One region of the Weizmannia sp. FSL W8-0401 genome, then DNA from elsewhere that is predicted to be linked to it. Evidence: riboswitches for the same ligand, from Rfam matches in the RefSeq annotation. Region 1 holds a riboswitch; each other region holds the start of a gene.
The links. Region 1 has a riboswitch for S-adenosylmethionine ahead of NSU00_RS07360 (assimilatory sulfite reductase (NADPH) flavoprotein subunit). Riboswitches for the same ligand answer to the same signal wherever they lie in the genome.
Positions count from the first base shown of each region.

Region 2: linked by a shared signal. The riboswitch ahead of NSU00_RS12395 (5-methyltetrahydropteroyltriglutamate--homocysteine S-methyltransferase) and the one ahead of NSU00_RS07360 (assimilatory sulfite reductase (NADPH) flavoprotein subunit) in region 1 are both predicted to bind S-adenosylmethionine.
Region 3: linked by a shared signal. The riboswitch ahead of NSU00_RS15440 (methionine ABC transporter ATP-binding protein) and the one ahead of NSU00_RS07360 (assimilatory sulfite reductase (NADPH) flavoprotein subunit) in region 1 are both predicted to bind S-adenosylmethionine.
Region 4: linked by a shared signal. The riboswitch ahead of metK (methionine adenosyltransferase) and the one ahead of NSU00_RS07360 (assimilatory sulfite reductase (NADPH) flavoprotein subunit) in region 1 are both predicted to bind S-adenosylmethionine.

Region 1 is NZ_JBBPAG010000001.1:1,544,445-1,549,485, reverse strand. Features, by position in the region: gene NSU00_RS07360 (assimilatory sulfite reductase (NADPH) flavoprotein subunit) at 1-1,591, opposite strand, end outside; SAM riboswitch class I at 1,712-1,812, opposite strand; gene NSU00_RS07355 (2-phosphosulfolactate phosphatase) at 1,986-2,681, shown strand; partial or broken gene NSU00_RS07350 (phosphosulfolactate synthase) at 2,674-3,186, shown strand; partial or broken gene NSU00_RS07345 (phosphosulfolactate synthase) at 3,196-3,774, shown strand; partial or broken gene NSU00_RS07340 (VOC family protein) at 3,787-4,184, shown strand; gene NSU00_RS07335 (ABC transporter substrate-binding protein) at 4,507-5,041, opposite strand, start outside.
Region 2 is NZ_JBBPAG010000001.1:2,510,563-2,515,603, reverse strand. Features, by position in the region: gene NSU00_RS12400 (L-lactate MFS transporter) at 1-201, shown strand, start outside; gene NSU00_RS12395 (5-methyltetrahydropteroyltriglutamate--homocysteine S-methyltransferase) at 305-1,408, opposite strand; SAM riboswitch class I at 1,547-1,649, opposite strand; gene NSU00_RS12390 (Bax inhibitor-1/YccA family protein) at 1,801-2,436, shown strand; gene NSU00_RS12385 (hypothetical protein) at 2,563-2,796, opposite strand; gene NSU00_RS12380 (hypothetical protein) at 3,119-4,378, shown strand; gene NSU00_RS12375 (STAS domain-containing protein) at 4,811-5,041, shown strand, end outside.
Region 3 is NZ_JBBPAG010000001.1:3,169,500-3,174,540, reverse strand. Features, by position in the region: gene NSU00_RS15455 (ParM/StbA family protein) at 173-1,351, shown strand; gene NSU00_RS15450 (hypothetical protein) at 1,363-1,935, shown strand; gene NSU00_RS15445 (ABC transporter ATP-binding protein) at 1,998-2,777, shown strand; SAM riboswitch class I at 2,859-2,967, shown strand; gene NSU00_RS15440 (methionine ABC transporter ATP-binding protein) at 3,040-4,080, shown strand; gene NSU00_RS15435 (methionine ABC transporter permease) at 4,070-4,732, shown strand; gene NSU00_RS15430 (MetQ/NlpA family ABC transporter substrate-binding protein) at 4,792-5,041, shown strand, end outside.
Region 4 is NZ_JBBPAG010000001.1:2,195,599-2,200,639, forward strand. Features, by position in the region: gene NSU00_RS10715 (gamma carbonic anhydrase) at 1-24, shown strand, start outside; gene asnB (asparagine synthase (glutamine-hydrolyzing)) at 238-2,136, opposite strand; gene metK (methionine adenosyltransferase) at 2,562-3,773, opposite strand; SAM riboswitch class I at 3,918-4,066, opposite strand; gene pckA (phosphoenolpyruvate carboxykinase (ATP)) at 4,243-5,041, shown strand, end outside.

The sequences.
Region 1 (5,041 bases):
CGAGCACGCCATTTTTCAGCCAGTTTTGCCAGTCAAGCTGATACAGAAAATCCGTCGCAAAATGCTGGTCCCCGTAAAACAGCCATGTTCGGCCGGTGATCCCTTCCGCTTCCCTTTCTTCCAGGAAAGAACGGAACGGCGCCACGCCTGTTCCCGGCCCGATCATGATCACCGGCACATCCGGGTCAGCCGGAAGTTTGAAATTCGGATTGCGGTGGACATAAACCGGCAGCTTGTCTCCCGGTTTTATCCTGCCTGCGACTTGCCCGGAGCAAACTCCTTCGCGCACCCTTCCGTTTGCTGTATAGCAGTCCAGTGCAATGACAAGATGGACTTCATCGGGGTTCGCTTTCCAACTGCTTGCGATCGAATAAAGCCGCGGCGGCATTTTCCGGAGCATTTGTACAAAAGCTTGCACTTCCACTTTTTCCGGCGGATATTCCTCGACAAGATCGATCAGGCCCCGTCCTTCAAGGTATGCCTTTGCCTCCGCTTCATTTTCAAGCAAAGCCGTAAGCCCTTTGTTTCCGAAAAGCACGGCTGCCTGCTGAAGCAGTGGTTTTGTTAATCTCGTAATTTCATAATGTCTGAGCAATGCTTCCCTGGCCGGCAGTACTTCCCCTTTTTTATTGATCGGAACCGGTTCTTTTGGATCCCAGCCGAGCTTTTCGATCAGCCGTTCCACGAGTTCCGGGTCATTTTCCGGGTAAATCCCGATGCTGTCCCCCGGTTCAAATGTAAAACCGGAACCTTCAAGGGATAATTCGATATGGTGCGTTTCTTTATTGGACCCTTCCCAGTTCAAATTGATATTTTCCAGCACTTCCGCCTGGAACGGGTTGGATTTGGAATAATCGGTGTTTGCAGGCCGGGTGGCATCGGCAGCGGTTGAAGGCGGCAAGGCAGATGACTGGAGCACGCCTGTAACCCCTTCAAACCATTCCTGGGCGTCTTCTTCATAATCCACATCGCAATCCACTCGCGGATAGAGCCGTTCCCCGCCCAACTCTTCCAGCCTCTTGTCGATCTCTTTTCCGACCTTGCAAAAAAACTCATATGTCTGGTCCCCAAGCGCCAAAACGGAAAAAGGGACCCCGTCCAGTTTTGGGGCTTTTCTGCTGTGGATCAGCTCATAGAAAGACAATGCGTTGTCGGGCGGGTCCCCTTCCCCTTGTGTGCTTGTAATGATGAGCAGATACCCTGCATTTTTTAAATCTTTCGGCTTGGCCGCATCGAGTGCCGAAAAAGATACGGCAAACTGCATTTCTTTTAATCTGGCGGCGAATGCTTCGGCAAGCGCCTGGGCATTGCCTGTCTCGGAACCAAACAGCAGCGTAACCGTTTTGGTTGCCGTCTGTACCGGCTTTTCAGCAACAGCTGTACTTCCCGGGGGATTCGTTCCTTGTTCGGCAAACGGATAGGTTAAATATCCGCTCAGCCATAATTTTTGCTGATCCGTTAACATTTGCAGCAGTTCATTTAACTTTTCCGCCTGTTCTTTACTAAACGGGCTGTTTTGTACACTTAACGGCAAATCTTCCACCTCGCAATGTTTGCATGCACTTTTCATTTGTTTATTTATGTATGACATCCTAATCCAAATAGACATAGAAGTTTACTTGGATTTTAATCCGCTTCTTTCCATGAGAAGCACCTTCGAAAAAAGCTCTTCTTACAAAGATAAGAAGAGCCGGCGCACAATGGTCAACTTCTCTTATCTTTCAGACGATTGTCTGCAGGAATTGGCACAGTGTTTTTCAACCTGTTGCCGAGGCTTCAAAGGGCCTTTCCCTCCACCTCTCTGGATAAGAAGAACGAATCATTATTTAGAAATCATTGAAAACATTATACAATCAAATGCGGCGGGAGTCAATTCTTTTTTGAACAGACGGGGGCGATAAAAAAAGAAAAGGGTGGCAAGTTCCGCATCAAGCGTCCCTCCAATATACTTTATGTATCTTTTGCACAGAATGAGGGGGGAATGGATGAACATCCACATTTACCAGGGGAATGAGATCACGCCGGAAGACGGGGATGCCAATATTGTGATCGATGTGATCCGCGCGTTTACGGTTGCCCACCATGCCTTTTTGGGCGGCGTAAAAGAGATATGGCTGGCAGACTCAAAAGAAGCGGCTTTTTGTATCAAAGACAAATACCCGCATGTCTTGCTCACGGGCGAAGGGAACGGGCTTCCGATACCGGGATTTGATTTGGGCCATTCACCGGCCGCCATCGCCAAACAGCCGTTAGCCGGCAAAACGCTGGTGCAAACATCCACAAACGGGGTAAAAGCAGCCTTCCGCGCCCTTTGTGCAAAGGAAGTCTATGTTACCGGCTTTTCGAATGCAAAAATGACGGCAAAATGGGTCCTGCGCAAATGGAAAGGCAAAGACAACGCCCGCATCAACATGATCGCTTCCCATCCGACGGGGGAAGATGACCTGGCATGCGCATTATACATGGAAAGCATCCTTACCGGCTCCGGCACGATAAAGCCGGAATCAGTGATCAAGGAGATTGTAAATGCCAGTGTTGCAAAGAAATTTCTTGATCCCGGACAGCCTGCATTTAACCCGGCTGACCTAGAATTTTGCATCAACGAAAGAGACTGCGGGTTTGTTATGAAAATTGATCCAACAGGAGAATTTCCAACGATCGTGAGGGTTGAAGATGAATGACCATGGTTTGACACTGCCTTTACGCAATGAGAAACCGCGGGATTGCGGAATCACCATCTTAATTGACAATGGCATTCCGCTGAACTTTTTTAAAGATACCATGAACAGTGCAGCCCCTTATATTGATTTCGTCAAATTCGGCTGGGGAACATCGGTGGTTTCGCGCCATTTGGAAGAAAAAATAGATCACCTGAGGCAAAACGGCATTGCCTTCTTTTTCGGCGGCACTTTATTTGAAAAGTTTGCCAGCCAGGGAAAGACGGATCGGTACGTTCAATACTGCCGGCGGTTTGCATGCGAATATGTTGAAATCTCAAATGGCACCCTGCCGCTGTCCAATCCGGAAAAGTGCCATTATATTGCGGAATTTTCAAAGGAGTTTAAAGTGTTAAGTGAAGTTGGCTCAAAAGATACTGCCAAATCAATAGCCGACACGCCGGCGTTATGGCTGGAATCGATTAGCCGGGATTTAGAAGCAGGCGCATATAAAGTGATGACAGAGGCAGGGTGCCATTTGGAAGAAAAAATAGATCACCTGAGGCAAAACGGCATTGCCTTCTTTTTCGGCGGCACTTTATTTGAAAAGTTTGCCAGCCAGGGAAAGACGGATCGGTACGTTCAATACTGCCGGCGGTTTGCATGCGAATATGTTGAAATCTCAAATGGCACCCTGCCGCTGTCCAATCCGGAAAAATGCCGCTATATTGCGGAGTTTTCAAAGGAGTTTAAAGTGTTAAGTGAAGTCGGCTCAAAAGATACTGCCAAATCAATAGCCGATACGCCCGCGTTATGGCTGGAATCGATTAGCCGGGATTTAGAAGCAGGCGCATATAAAGTGATGACAGAGGCAAGGGAAAGCGGCACGAGCGGCATTTGCAACGGGGACGGGGAAATACGGGAGGAGATGTTTGCGGCCATCCTGGACTCGGGGATTCCCCGCGATGCTTTCATTTTCGAAGCACCCAACAAGCAGCTCCAGGCTTTTTTTATCCAACAGCTCGGCCCGGATGCCAATCTGGCCAACATCCCTTTTTCGGATGCCCTTGCGCTTGAAACATTAAGGCTCGGTTTGCGATCAGATACTTTTTTATTGGAGGAGATTCCCATGAGAGAAACGGATAAAATTTTTCATTTGGCGATCCCGTGCAAAGATCTTGATGAAACAGCCGATTTCTATCAGAAATTAGGCTGTAAGGTGGCGCGCCGGTATGATGACCGGGTCACTTTCAATTTTTTCGGGGACCAGCTTGTCTGCCATCTGAGCCCTGAAAAAATAGACCCCAACCCGAAAATGTATCCCCGCCATTTCGGCATTACTTTTTTGGATAAAGCAGCATTTGAGGAAACCCTCCAATCTGCAAAGAAAAACCGCTTGGCATTTTTCCAGGAGAAAATGGTCCGGTTTGGGGGCAGGCAAGAGGAACTTGGACATTTTTCCTCCAAGATCCCTCCAACAACTTGCTCGAATTTAAATATTACCACGATGAAAGCATGGTGTATTAACCAGTCCCATTCATTGCTCAAAGCATGCGATGCGGCTTTTTCCGGAAAGAGCCGCATCGCATGCTTTGCCATTTGGGCCAGGCGATAAGCGTTTTTTCCTGGCCCGAGACGTTTGATCGTTATGTTCAGCAGGATGGCAAAGCCCCGGAGGCCCTTTTTAGGCTTAACATGCAAACCGCAGGCATACAGCTGCGGTTTTTTTGCGGCTTCCCGCAGGAACATGCAGCGCTTGAAGCGAATAACATACTCTGCATGTTCCGCCACCCGGTTTTGTGATCCCATGCTGGCGGAAGCCAAAGCGATTTGGCTTCCAGAATGCTCCTTATTTATTTTCTAAATGGACAAAAGCTTTTGCGGCATTGACATGTGTTTTTGTGATCTTTGTCTGGTACAGCCAATCCGAAACGTCTTGCCATTTTTTCAGGCCCTGATCGGCAATCGTTTTATTTTTTTCGCTCATCAGCGGCAGCAAAATGTGCAGGCTCTTCGTTTCCACATTTTTATCCAGCGGTGAAGAGGCATCTTCATGTTTTAACAAAATGGCAAGCGCCTTTTCCGGATGTTTTTTGACATATTGCTGGCCTTTTTCGGCGGCAGCAAGAAATTTTTTAAAAATGTCTGGCTGCTGTTTCAGCTTATTTTCGTTTGCGATGAAAACGAGTTCGGCATAATCCGGAACACCGTATTTTGCCGGATTGAATGCTCTAACGGGTACGCCTTCCTTTTCCAGCAGCAACTGTTCATGATTAACAAAACCGCCGACGATCGCATCAGTTTTACGGGCTGTCAGAGCAGGGATTAAATCATAGCCAACATCCACTGTTTTCACCTTGTCCGGATCGCCCCCGTCTGCTTTG
Region 2 (5,041 bases), 970 kb from region 1:
TACCAAGGCTTCGGCATCGGCGCATTATCCGGATCGGTCATCGCTTCCCTTCTCGGGGGCTTTATGCCGACATTCCATGCGATCACGATTCTCTGCCTGGTCTCTTTTGCGATTACGCTTTTCATTAAATCGCCGGCTGAAGAAGCAGCCCACGCACACGGGGTTCGGGGGAATGTCAACCGTGCCCAGCATTCGCATTAAAGCAAGGGCTGTGTGCTTCGATCATGAACAAGCAGACAGGAAAGGGATTCGTGCCTCCATCATGATAAAAAACCCGCTGGCTGCCCCAGCGGGTTTTCCCGGTTTATCCCCAAATTTCCTTTGCGGTATCCACAATATATTTTACTTTGTCCCACTGCTGCTCTTCTGTTAAAAGATTGCCGTGGTGGGTGGAGGAGAAGCCGCACTGGGTGCTGATGCAAAGCTGTTCGAGCGGTACATACCTGGATGCTTCCCGAATCCGGTTTTTGATCAGCACTTTATCTTCAAGCTCTCCCTTTTTCGATGTAAAAATGCCAAGCACGACTTTCGGCCCGCCTTCCGGAATGTATTTCAACGGTTCAAACCCGCCGGAACGCTCATCGTCGTATTCAAGGAAAAACCCGTCTACTTTTTCATTTGCAAAGATTTTCGGGGCAATTTTATCATACGGACCTTCAAAAGCCCATTTCGACTGGTAGTTGCCGCGGCACAGATGGGTTGTGATGGTCAGATCATCCGGCTTGTCTTCCAGTACGCTGTTTGCTACATGTAAAGCGAGATCAATCAATCTTTCCCTTTCGAGCTCACTGTCTGCAAACGGCAGTTTCGGTGCACACAGGCCGGCAAGATAAACATCATCCAGCTGCAAGTAGCGGCAGCCGGCATCATAAAAAGCTTTGATCGCATCCCGGTAAGTTTGGATAATATCATTTGCGTATTCTTCAAGATCCGGGTAAATGTCTTCATTGCGGATTCCCGCATTGAAAAACTGATTCGGGCTTGGAATAGTCATTTTCGCAACCGCCCTGTCCCCGGCGATTTCTTTCAGCGCAATAAAATCTTTTATGTGCGGATGGTCCGGGTTAAAGGAGACTTTTCCGGTTACCCGGACGTCATAAGCTTCCGTTTCGATGCCGACAAACCGGTATCCATGGTTCGGCACGTATCCTTTTACCCCGTTTAAATGTTCCATGAAATCTGTATGCCAGAACCTCCGCCGGAATTCTCCGTCCGTTACCGCTTCGAGGCCGGCTTCAATTTGTTTGTCGACCAGGCGGCGGATTTCTTCATCTTCTATTGCACGCAAGTCTTCGGCCGGGATGGTTCCCGCTGCAAATTTTTCCCGCGCTTTCTTCAACCGGGCCGGGCGCAAAAAGCTTCCGACAATGTCTGCCCTGTACGGCGCTTTTGTTAATGTTTTTGTCATCATGATTCCCTCTTTCTGCATATTTTTTAAAACAGCTGCTGTGCGCAGAAAGAAATTGCTTTTAGCTGCATGGGCCCATTAAAAAAACCTCTTCGGCAATAAGAAGAGGTATGGATTGCAAAACAGAACCGTCCGCTCTTCTTATCTTCAAGCAATTGCTTTCTGGAATTGGCACAGTTCTTTAAAAAAGACCGCTGCCGAGGCTTCAAGGGGCCAGTCCCTCCACCTCTCTGGATAAGAATTTTAAATATTATTTAGTTTAAATACACTTTAAATGTTCCACCTATTTTTGTCAAGGGCATTCGCAAAATTTTTTAAAATGGGACGGAAAGATTGAAATCAGGGGCGATGTGAAAATATAATAGTAATAAGAAAAACAAAGGAGGGATTTTATGGAGGCCATACAATCAAGGTCTGTATTCCAGAAAGTGCTTGGCGTCTTTGCCGTTTCACTGCTGTTTGCAACGGCGGGTTTATATACGGGGAGATTCATTCCGCCTGCGCTTATGATGCCGCTGATGGTTGCAGAAATTGCAATGGTCATCGCCGCTTTCTGGTTAAGAAGGAAAAAGAGCGTCGGGTATATGTTCGTTTATGCTTTCACCTTTATTTCCGGTATTACGACATATCCGATTGTAGCTTATTATGCATCCCAGGCCGGTGCTGAGGTCGTCCTGCTCGCTTTTGGTTCCACGTTCGGCATTTTTGCCGTGATGGGTGTTATTGGGGCCGTTACCAAGAGGGATCTTGGCTTTTTAAGCACCGCATTGCTTGTCGCATTGTTGGCGCTGATCTTCATCGGAATATTCAGCATTTTCAGCCCGTTAACCTCAACCGGGATGCTCGCGTACTCCTTCATTGGCGCGATTGTTTTTTCCCTGTATGTTGTTTTTGACTTTAACCAAATGAAGCACCATGGCATTTCCGAGGAAATGGTCCCGCTTTTGGCTTTAAGCCTGTACCTTGATTTTATCAACCTGTTTATTTACATTTTGCAAATTCTCGGCATTTTGGGAAGAGACGATTGAGAAAAAAGAAAACGCCCGCCATTCACCGGCAGGCGTTTTCTTTTTCACATGTTGGATGTCAAACAAAACAATACGGTCTTTTTGCTCCCATTCGGGGATGCGCGCTTCCCATGCTGCCCGGACCATTTATGCCAAATGCTGCTGCGCATCCGGCCCCATCAGCGATAAAAACAGCGCTTTCCGGTGGAGATGCTCTTTTCCATCGAGCGTCTGGATCGCATTTTCGCCAAACAACGTTTTTTGAATACGTTTTGGCACAGCCCCGTTTCGTTTGAATTTTTCCGGGTCATAAAACATTTTGACTGCTTCCTCGCCGCTGATGCACACCGCTTTTTGCCCGAGCAGACGGGTTTCAAACAAAATTGCATGATAATCGTCCGTCCGGTTTTTAATGTAGAGATACCCTTATTTCATCAAATCAATGGTATCATCAATCGTTTTTTCATTAGGAATTTGCCCAGCCATTGCTCTGCTCCTTTTTTCATGTGCCCGTTTTCCCCGGCTGCTTCCGGAAAAAACAGGGCACATCCTTTTTTTATCTTCTTACACTTTTTCATCTTCATTCAAACATTGCACGCAACATAATCGAAGTTTACCCGCAAGCCGGCGAAATTATGCCATGTTTCGGTTCACATCCAAACAGGGTATAAGGAAATAGAAATACAAAAGGAGAGGGAAGAAAATGGCAAAGGAAATCAATGTGGGCATCGGATTTGCAACAGGAAGAAAAAGTTTTAAAAATGTTTTAAAAACGTATATGTATAACTTGAAGGAATCCGAACTGACGGAGAGCGACAGGATCAAGCTGCATTTGTTTGTTGCCTATGATTTGCACTACGAAAATGCAGAGCCTGAAGACTTTGTACATATTGAAACGGAATGCATGGAAGATATTGACCGGGCTTATTTCATCGGGGAGAAGGAGACGCGTAAAGCAACCGAAGAACTCGTATCCCAAATGGGCATGAGCAGAAAAGAAGCAGTCCTTTTGTTCGGCGAAGGATACGCGTCCAAACGCAATATCATCGTTTATGAGGCGTTGAAAAGAGGCATCGATTATCTCATTTTTCTTGATGATGACGAGTATCCGGTTGCCGTGACAAAAAGCAGGCAAACGGCTGTCTGGGGGGGCCAGCAAGTGCTCCGGAAGCATTTGGAACATATCCGGAATGCCGATATTACGAACGGATACCATTGCGGCTACATTTCCCCGATTCCGTTCATTTCTTTCAATGACGTCCTGCAAGAAAAAGATTTCCGCACGCTCATTGAGGCCTTGAGCAACGATATTGTCAATTGGGATACGATCAAAACCGTGATGAAAAACGGCGGGGTGACATATGCCGATACAGGTGTGCTTGTAAAGGATGAAGCGGAAGAAGTGCCGGAGATCAACCGGGCAAAATTTATTTCAGGATCGAATTTGACGCTGAATTTAACAGATCCGGACCGTGTGCTGCCGTTTTACAATCCGCCGAATGCACGGGGCGAGGATACTTTCTTAGGCACATGCCTGGCAGACCGGACTGTGCTGCGCGTTCCGGCCTATACTTTCCATGACGGATTCGGCGCTTACCAGCATTTGCTGCTCGGGGTGCTGCCGACCAATTTAAGCTATATTAAAGCGGATACGAAACAGGTCGTGGAGCGTTTTTACAAAGCATGTGTCGGCTGGATCCGGTACAAGCCGCTTTATGTATATATCACCGACAGGGAAAACTATGAAGAAAAAATGGTGGAAGTGCGTGCCCGGCTGAAAGAGACGCTTCCGAAAGTTTGCCGCTACTTCGGACGGGATGACTTTATGAATGTACTGGAGGAATTCGAGCAGTACCACCGCAACGTCAGACAGCATTACCGCGATTTTCAGGATACAAAAGCAGCCTGGAGGAAAATGACCGCGCAATTGGTTTCAAGAGAAAAAAGGGAAACAGCCATTTAAGCTGCTTTGGATGGAGCGGCTTTTTGTCGGTTGGAAAGGAAAAACCTGGCCGGATGGGGAAAGCCATAGGGGAGACCCCTTTCGCGCATAGCCGCCCATCCCGCAACGCTGGTGCAAATTGTCCACGGCTGCTTTTTGCACGGCCGGAGACCCGGGTGAAAATAATGGCCCCTTATGCATGATATTGCCGCTCTGTTGCCTGCTGCAAAAAGTCATCCTCATGCAAATTGGCGCCTGGTCCTGGGGAGGAATTTAAGTTCATTTATATAGCATCATGTTAATTTATTTGGTGTATGGGGTATAAGAATGGTGTTCTTTTAGAGGCGGGGCCATCTTTCCCTGTCCTGGCTGATCTTCGGACAGGCCGCAAAAACGCGGGCGGCCGCCGCTTCAACAGCCATCCTTTTATCATAATAGATGAGGTGTGGAATAATGAGATCGATTGTAAATGAACAAGAAGAAATTATCACATACCTTAAGAAAAATAGAAACAGCTTCGAACAGAAGTTATTAAATGAGGCCGTAAATGTAAAAAATAAAATTGATGAAATTTTAAGAATAGGGAACATTGATTTGTTGAATAATGCCTTTAAAATTGTGACGTATGTCGTCGAACAGCAGGATGAGGAATTGGTCACTTTTGCCCGCCAGGAAGGGATTGCC
Region 3 (5,041 bases), 1.6 Mb from region 1:
GCAAACTTGTTTGCAAAGCTGTAAACATGGCTTTATGGCAACATTTTTCAAAAGTTTACAAGCCGCAAACAAGTTTACATTTTCGTTAAAAAAGTTCAGAGTATTGATTATTTTTATAGACTCAGATATTCTTAGAGTAAGCCAAAGAAAGCGATACAGGGAGGAAAAATGAATGGGAAAGACGCGGATTGCCGCAGTCGATGTAGGCAATGATTCTTTAAAAGGCATTTTTGGAAAAATGGAGTATGAGCTCAATATCCCGAACGTCATCGCGCGGGATATAGAAGACCGGCCGGTAATCGGCATTGAGGAACTGGACAGCAAAGATCCGCTTGAAGGCATCCATGTAAAAGTCCACTCCCCTGCTTTAAAGGAAAATAACGTGATTTACCGTGTCGGGGAGCTCGCAACCAAAAGTGATAATGCAACCGAACTGGACCCTGGGAGCAGCAAATCGGAAGAGGACCAGACCCTCGTCCTGCTTTTTACAAGCCTTGCGCTTGACGCAGTAAGGGAAGAAAACGCCAAAGTTTTTACCCGCAACCAGAATGTGATTGATGCCAATTACACACTTGGGACAGGCCTGCCGCTCCGCGAAGTAAAAGAGGGGAAAGATGCGGGCTACCGGTCGCAGTTGCTTGGATCCGTCCACCAGGTGGAATTTCTTGTCACGCCGAAATATCAGGGATTGAAAGTCAACCTGAAGTTTGACGAAATCAAAGTGTATCCGGAAGGCTTTGCCGCTTTTATCAATCTCGTCATGGATAACGATTTAAACATCATTAACCGCGATTTGATTGACAAACGCATTTTGATCCAGGATATCGGCGGCCTCTCAACGGATATCGCCGTGATCAAAAACAGGACAGTCGATGATGACCGGGCGCAGGGCTTTAATCTCGGCGTATCAGAAGCGCTTGAACAGATCCGTGAAGAAATCCGCGTCAAATACGGGGTCGAACTGGACAGCCGCCGCGATGTGGTCGATATTATCACGAAAAAGCATGACCGCAACCATATTATGGTGAAAGGCAGCCGGACAAGCGTGCACGATATTACAGACCGCATCCTGTTTGACCTTGCGAAGAAACAATACCGCCTGCTCCGGAACGTTTGGCAGAAAAACTCGCAAACAGAGATTTGCTATTTTGTCGGCGGCGGCTCTGTTGTCCTGAAAGATTACTTAAAAACGCTGAACAACAGCCTTGATGGCTACAATATCGACTTCTTTGAAGATGAAAAAGAGAGCATCTGGATGATGGCCAATGCTTACTACAAATTAATTTCGGATTATGTGAGGAAAAACAATAAACCGGAAGACAAAGGAAAGAAACCGGTCGAATCCAAATAAGGTGAAAAAATATGGAAAATCAAAGCGGGATGAAGCGGGGCCAGACGATTGCGTTCCGGATCCCCCAGGATACGCCCGATCATATTTTAAAAGAGCTGTCAAAGTTAAAAGAAAAAGAGAAACGGAACTTCTCCGCTAAAATAGCCGGGTATGTGATACAGGGCGTGAACCAGTCGCTTGTAAAAGACAAAGAAACGATTACAATTCCGCTGCCGCGCAAACTGACAAAAGTGCAGCATGATTGGCTGAAGCATGAACATTCGGAAGCAATGCTCGGCAGCATTGTTTACGAGCTGATTCAGGATCCGCTCCGGGCGACTTCGCTTTTTGCGGCCCTCTCGAAACAACCTGTTTCTATGGATGATACGCTTTTTTTACAGGAAGACGAATTGCCGCAAACCAGTGGAGAAGCAGACCTGGAACCGGTTCAATCCGGTGGTGAGCCGCCCGGTTCGGATGATCTTGATGCGTTCGACTGGAGAACTGCCGCCGCCGAACCGGCACCCCCTGAAGCGGAAGCGCCGGAAAAAGAAGAAGATGCGGAAGACCTGCTCGGGGATTTTCTCGCAAGCATGAATAAATGAAGGGCGCAGGGTGAACCCCTGTGCGCCTGAAAACTTGTACGAAATGTAAGGGGATGGAACAGATGGAAAATATAATCGAAGTTGCTGGTGTGAGCCTGGTGCGCGACGGCAAAAAACTGCTCTCGGACATTCACTGGACGGTCAAAAAAGGGGAGCACTGGGCTGTCCTCGGCTTAAACGGTTCCGGCAAAACCACTTTGCTCAATATGATCAACGGGTATATCTGGCCGACAAAGGGCAGCATCAAGGTGCTCGGCAAAGCGTTCGGAAAAACAAGCCTGCCGGAACTGCGGAAATCAATCGGCTGGGTCAGCTCCTCCATCCAGGAAAGGATACCGCGCACCCAGCTTGCACGCGATGTGGTCATCAGCGGCAAATATGCATCGATCGGGCTGTATGAAGTGGTGGATGCAGAAGACGAAGAAAAAGCCTTGCGCTTGATGGAACAATTGCATTGTGCCGCCCTTTATGGCCGTGCTTATGGACATTGTTCGCAAGGAGAGCGGCAGAAGCTTTTAATCGCGCGCGCGTTAATGGCGGAACCGCGCATCTTAATTTTGGACGAGCCTTGCAACGGGCTGGATTTATTTGCCCGGGAAATTTTGCTGGAAAGTGTGGAAGAGCTGGCAAAAGATGAGAACGGCCCGGCGCTTGTATATGTGACGCACCATCCGGAAGAAATTTCCCCCGCTTTCCAAAAGACATTGCTGATCAGGAACGGGGAAGTTTTCCGGCAGGGCCGCACGTCCGAGATGATTGAAAAACAAGTGCTTTCCCGCTTTTTTGAGCATGAAATTCAGGTGGAGTGGCGCGGAAACCGGGCTTTGTTTCAAGTTGTCTGATGATTGGAAAACAAAAAAATATAAAATAATGAATTGACAAATCCCGAGCCGTCCACTAATATTTAAATATAACAAATGAATAACTTATCCAGAGAGACTGAGGGACAGGCCCGATGACGTCCAGCAACCTTCAAATCTTTTTTTGAAAGGTGCTAATTCCTGCAGAATGGTTCATTCTGAGAGATAAGTCACTTGACCGGCAAACCTCTTTCGAATGAAAGCGGGTTTTTTTTTGCTAAAAGGAACAGAAGGAGATTTCAACATGCTGGTATTAGAAGATATTCATAAAGTATACGGCAAAGGGAAGGACAAAAAGGTTGAAGCGTTAAAAGGCATCAATCTGCGTGTTGAAAAAGGGGAAATTTTCGGGGTGGTCGGCTACAGCGGCGCCGGGAAAAGCACGCTGATCCGATGCGTAAATCTGCTCGAGCGGCCGACTTCTGGGAAAGTGCTCGTTAACGGGATCGACCTTGTGCGCCTGCCGCCTGCAAAGCTGCGCCAAGAGCGGAAAAAAATCGGCATGATTTTCCAGCAGTTCAATCTGCTTCAGTCAAAGACGATTTTTCAAAACGTAGCCATGCCGCTTGTGCTGGAACACCGCCCGAAGGAAGAAATAAAGGCAAAAGTGGCAGAATTATTGTCTTTTGTCGGGTTAGAAGAGAGAATGCACCACTACCCTGACCAGTTGTCAGGCGGCCAGAAACAAAGGGTTGGCATTGCAAGAGCCCTTGCGACAGACCCGGACATCCTGCTTTGTGACGAGGCAACATCGGCCCTTGACCCGAATACGACCGAAGCCGTGCTTGCCCTTTTGCGGAAAGTCCGGGACGAGCTGGGCATCACGATTCTTATGATCACCCATGAAATGAACGTCATTCGTGACATTTGTGATAAAGTGGCAGTGCTGGACGGCGGAAAAATTGTGGAGCAGGGCCCGGTAATCGACCTGTTCACAGAACCGAAAACGCAAATTGCGAGAAGCTTTGTGAAAACCGTGCTGAATGATTCGATTCCGCCGTCGGTGCAAAAACTGATCGATGAAAGCAGCAAAGACAATCCGCACGGCATTTACCGGATCCTGTTTAAAGGAGCTTCCACCAATATGCCGCTGTTATCCAATACGGCAAAACATTTTTCAATCGACCTGAATGTGCTTCATGGCATGATCACCGAACTTCAGGGCATTCCTTTCGGCAACCTGCTTGTCGAATTGAAAGGCGACCCGGAAGAAATGAAGCGGGCCATTCAGTACATCAACGATCACGAAGCCATCATTCGGGAGGTGGAGAAAAATGGCATTTGATTGGTCATGGTTTTGGCCGCAATTTTTCACGGCAATGGGCCAGACGCTGTATATGGTGGCTGTATCATTAATCATTTCCATCATCATCGGCGTTCCGGTCGGCGTGATCCTCGTTATTACCCGGGAAAACGGCATTTGGGAAAACAAATGGATTTTTAATATTTTAAATGTGATTATCAATATTTTCCGGTCGATCCCGTTTATTATTCTCGTTGTCGCGATCATTCCGTTTACGCGCTGGGTTGTCGGGACAGCGATCGGAACAACGGCAGCGATTGTGCCGCTCGTTTTGTACACTGCTTTTTACATCGGGCGGCTCATTGAAAGTTCACTGCTTGAAGTCGACAAAGGGACAATCGAACTTGCGCAGTCAATGGGGGCGACGAACTGGCAGATTATTTGGCGGTTTTTGCTTCCGGAGGCAAAGGCGTCCATGGTGCTCAATTTAACGATTGCCACCATCGGGCTGATCGGGGCTTCCGCGATGGCGGGCGCGGTCGGTGCCGGCGGGATCGGGGATTTGGCGATCACGTACGGCTACAACCAGTTTCAGACAGGCGTCATGATCGTTACCGTTATCACGCTGGTTATTTTCACCCAGCTTGTCCAGACATTGGGCAACTTTCTTTCCAAGAAAATCCGGAGAAAATAATATTGGAAAAATGGGTTACACCTTTTTATAAAAAATGAAATGCAGGGGGACTTAGAGCGATGAAAAAATTTGCGATTCTATTATTGGGGCTGATCCTGGTTTTGGCAGGATGCGGGGCCAAAAACAATTCGGGCAGCACAAGCACAAAGACAATCAAAGTCGGGACAACCACTTCTGAAGTGCCGACATGGAATTTAATCCAGAAACTTGCGAAAAAGAAAAATATCAATATCAAGATTGTCCGCTTTGACGACTATGTTCAGCCGAACCTCGCATTAAGCGACGGGGAAATTGATATTAACGCATTCC
Region 4 (5,041 bases), 650 kb from region 1:
TATAAAAATGCCGCCGGGCGCTGACAAAGGTTAACGGCGGGCACCGGCAGCCGCATTGCTTTAAGCCGCAAACAGGCGAAAAAAGCATGATAAAAATAGGGCCATACTGCTAACCGGGTTTAAAAACCGCCGCGATGCAAAGCTTGCGGGCATGTGCGAAAAAAAGCGTTATACGATAAAGGGCCTGCCCCCGTTTCCGATTGATTACGGAAGCGGGGCCAGACCCCCTTTTTTCTGTTACAGAGAAGCACCCGTAGGCCGCCCTTGTGCTCCTTTTTGAAAACCGTACTTGTCTTCCATATACACGGCATGCCACAGCATGAAAATCAGCACGGTCCAGATTTTCCGGCTGTAATCCAGCTTGCCTGCACAATGGTCTTCCAGCAGTCTTAATACATATTGTTTGTTGATGATATCGTCCGTCGGGCTCGTTTTGATGATCTCTACCGCCCAATCATGCATTTCATCTTTCAGCCAGTGGCGGATCGGAACCGGGAACCCGAGTTTTTTCCGGTTCAGCACATGGTCCGGCACGATGCCTTCCACTGCTTTTCGCAAAATATACTTCGTTGTGTTATGGGACGTTTTTAAGCCCGCCGGAATTTGTGAAGCGACCCGGAACACTTCTTTATCCAAAAACGGCACACGCAGTTCAAGCGAATGGGCCATCGTCATCCGGTCCGCCTTCAGCAAAATATCGCCGCGCATCCACGTATGGATATCGATATATTGCATCCGGTCAACCGGGTCGTAGCCTTTCGTTTCATCGTACAGCGGCTTTGTGATATCGCGGTAGTCAAGGCTGTTGTTATAAGTCAACAGCAAGTCGCGTTTTTCTTCTTCCGTGTACATTTTCGCATTGCCGATATAACGGTCTTCCATTGGCGTGACACCGCGTTCGATAAAGCTCTTTCCTTTTACCCCTTCCGGCAGCACTTTCGCCAAAGCCTTCAAAATTGATTTTCCGGCAGCCGGAATTTTATCAAAAACTTCAAGCGACTGCGGTTCACGGTAAATATTATAGCCGCCGAACAATTCATCCGCGCCTTCGCCGGACAGGACAACGGTCACATGCTTTCTTGCTTCGCGCGCCACAAAATAAAGGGGAACACAAGCAGGATCTGCGAGCGGATCGTCCATATGCCAAATAATTTTTGGCAGTTCTTTCATATATTCCTCCGGCGTGATCACATAGCTGATATTTTCAACACCGAGTTTTTCCGCCGTTTCTTTGGCAACATCGATCTCGCTGTAGCCATCACGTTCGAATCCGACGGAGAATGTTTTAATGCCCGGGTGGAACTGTTTTGCAATCGATGCCGTAATCGAGGAATCGATCCCGCCCGACAGGAACGCGCCAACCGGTACATCGCTGCGCATATGTACCTTTACGGAATCGATAAGCACATCGCGTACTTCTTTTACAAATTCGTCCTCGCTCTTATGGACCGGGTGGAAGGAAGCTTTCCAGAACTGTTTGATTTCCATCGGTTTGCCGATTTTTTTCATAAAATAATGGCCCGGTTCGAGTTTTCGGATGCCACTCGTCATGCTGAAAGGTTCCGGCACAAATTGATAGGTTAAATAGTATTGGACAGCATCATAATTGAGTTCCGGTTTTTCCATGGCAAGCAAAATGCTTTTCTTTTCGGAACCGAAATACATTTTATCGCCGTCTTCATAATAGAAAAACGGTTTAATGCCGAACGGGTCGCGCGCGCCGCACAGCGTTTGTTCCTGCTTATCCCAGATCGCAAATCCGAACATCCCGCGCAGGCGCCCGATTGCTTTTTCGCCGTAACGGCTGTACATGGCAAGGATGACTTCCGTATCCGAATTCGTTTCGAATGCCATCCCTTCTTTTAATAATTCTTCACGCAATTCAACATAATTATAAATTTCGCCATTAAAAATGATCCAGTACCGTTCGTTTTCGTATGTTAAAGGCTGGTGCCCCGCCTCGATGTCGATAATGCTCAGGCGCCTGAAACCGAACTGGATATGTTCGTCTTCATAAAAGCCTTCATCATCCGGGCCACGGTGCTCGATCATATGGTTCATCTGTTTAAACCGTTGCCTGTCTTCGTCTGATAATGTAACGGGATGGTCATGGACGCAGCCAATAAATCCGCACATGTAAAAAGTCACCTACTTTAATCATTTCGATATACTTCTATTGTAAATTTATTTCTTGAAAAAACAAATCCATTTCCGCCAAAATTTGACGGCCAAAATCTGCACATGTAATATAGTTTAGCATGTTTTCCGGCAGTTTGCAGGGATTTTGTTAAAAAAGGGACATACAGGATTTCTAATAAATGGGCCGGACCGCATCATCCAAACTTTGCGCCGGTCGGTTCTTATGCCCGCGTTGCAGACGCTCATCATAAGCGCCCCGGTTCTGTTCCCGGTCTTTCTGTCAAACAGCCCCATCCGTTGTATTCTCTGCCCCCGCATGTGGGCGCTTCCCGTCACCGGCGTTTTATCCTCCGAATGCCTCCCTTATTCCCCCCGCTGCATGAAAAAGAGCGGCCTGTATACCAGGCACGCTCTTTTTCCCATTATTTTCCGATATGATTGCGGACGAATTCATTCAACGCCCCGGCTTTGTCCGTTTTTTCCCAAGGCACATCCAAATCATCGCGGCCGAAATGCCCGTACGCAGCGGTCTGTCTGTAAATCGGGCGGCGCAAGTCGAGCATTTTGATAATGCCGGCCGGGCGCAGGTCAAAATGGGCTTCAACCGCCTCGATCAGCACTTCTTCCGGAACTTTTCCAGTCCCAAACGTATCGATGGAAATGGAAACGGGCTTCGCCACCCCGATCGCATACGCAAGCTGTACCTCACATTTTTCCGCAAGGCCGGCCGCAACAATATTTTTCGCAACATAGCGGGCGGCATAAGCAGCGGAACGGTCCACTTTCGTCGGGTCTTTCCCGGAAAATGCGCCGCCGCCGTGGCGTGCATAGCCGCCGTACGTGTCGACAATGATTTTGCGGCCGGTCAGCCCGGCATCCCCTTGAGGGCCGCCGATAACAAAGCGGCCGGTCGGATTAATCAAATACTTTGTATCCGCATCGAGTAAGTCTGCCGGCACAACCGGTTCAATGACGTATTTTTTCATATCCTCCTGAATTTGCCCGGCACTGATGTCAGGATTATGCTGCGTTGAAATGACAATCGTATCAATCCGGGCAGGCTGGTTGTTCTCATCATATTCAACTGTCACCTGTGTCTTCGCATCCGGGCGCAAATACGGGATCACTTCATGTTTGCGGAGTTCAGCAAGACGGCGGGCAAGCTTGTGGGCAAGCGAAATGGGAAGCGGCATCAGCTCTTCTGTCTCATTGCAGGCAAACCCGAACATCAGGCCCTGGTCGCCGGCTCCGATTGCCTCAATCTCTTCATCGCTCATCCCGCCTTCGCGGGCTTCCAAAGCCTGGTTAACGCCGCGCGCAATATCCTCGGACTGTTCGTCAATCGATGTCAAAACAGCGCAGGTTTCCGCATCAAAACCGTATTTCGCGCGCGTATAGCCAATCTCTTTAATGGTCTTGCGCACCACTTTCGGAATATCCACATATGTATTGGTGGAAATTTCCCCCGTGACGAGCACGAGCCCTGTCGTGACGGTAGTTTCGCAGGCAACGCGGGCATTCGGGTCTTTTTCTAAAATGGCATCCAAAATGGCATCGGAAATCTGGTCGCAAATTTTGTCCGGATGGCCTTCCGTCACCGATTCCGATGTGAACAAATGCCGTCCTTTTAACATCCGCTTTTCCTCCTTATATGGTTACATATTGGAAACGGTACTCATACCCTAAACTCGATTCATTTTAAGTACAAAGCCAAAAATAAAAACCTTTCCCATTCATATGAGTGGAAAGGTTTTGACTTCAATCAATCGCGCCTTTCACTCTTATCGTTCAAGGAAACATTCCTTGCTGCAGGTTAGCACCTTTGCCTGGAAGTCAAGCGGCAGCTGCGTTGCGAGCGCATTGCCTGTTCCAGAGGCGGGTTGCTGGGTTTCATCGGGCCCGTCCCTCCACCAGCTCGGGATAAGAGTATCCGTTCAAAGTAAAATCATACGCAATTTAGCAGGCGCTGTCAATGCTTTTTTCACCATTTGCCCTTTTGCCCCCTGCATTTTTCCCGGAAAAAAGTATGTAATAAACGGATGAATATGTTATACTGATATCGTTTAAAGCGAAATAAGTTATTCAAAGGGGCGGTTTATGAAAATGGATCTGATTGGCGCTTCTGACGATTTAAAGTTTTTGTTGTCGGGGGAAAATGTGCGCATGCAGCTTTCCGTGCCGCAATTAATGGAAAAAATTATTGAACGGAAAGAAGCTGTGCTGACAACGGAAGGGGCCATTTCTGCTACAACAGGAAAATACACAGGAAGGTCTCCGAAAGATAAATTTATTGTCGTCGACTCCGAATCAAAAGACCGTGTCGACTGGGGCAAAATCAACCAGCCGGTATCTCCCGGCGTGTTCAACAGGCTCTATGAAAAAATGGTCCGGCATTTAAAAGGGAAAGACGAAATTTTTGTGTTTAAAGGTTTTGCGGGTGCCGATCCAAAAAGCCGCCTTCCGATCCAGACCGTGAATGAGTTCGCCTGGCATAATTTATTCGCGCATCAATTGTTTATCCGGCCGGATGCGGAGGAACTCAATCAACACGATGCGCAATTTACCATTCTTTCCGCGCCGCTGTTTAAAGCAGACCCGGCGCTTGACGGCACGAATTCCGAAGCGTTCATCATGATTTCACTTGAACGCCGGATGATTCTGATCGGCGGAACGGAATATGCAGGCGAAATGAAAAAAAGCATTTTTTCCATCATGAATTATTTGCTGCCGCAAAAAGGCATCCTTCCCATGCACTGCTCCGCCAATACCGGGAAAAACGGCGATACGGCCCTGTTTTTCGGCTTGTCCGGGACCGGGAAAACGACACTTTCCGCCGATCCGGAGCGCGCGCTTATAGGGGACGATGAGCACGGCTGGTCCGACAGCGGCGTCTTCAATATTG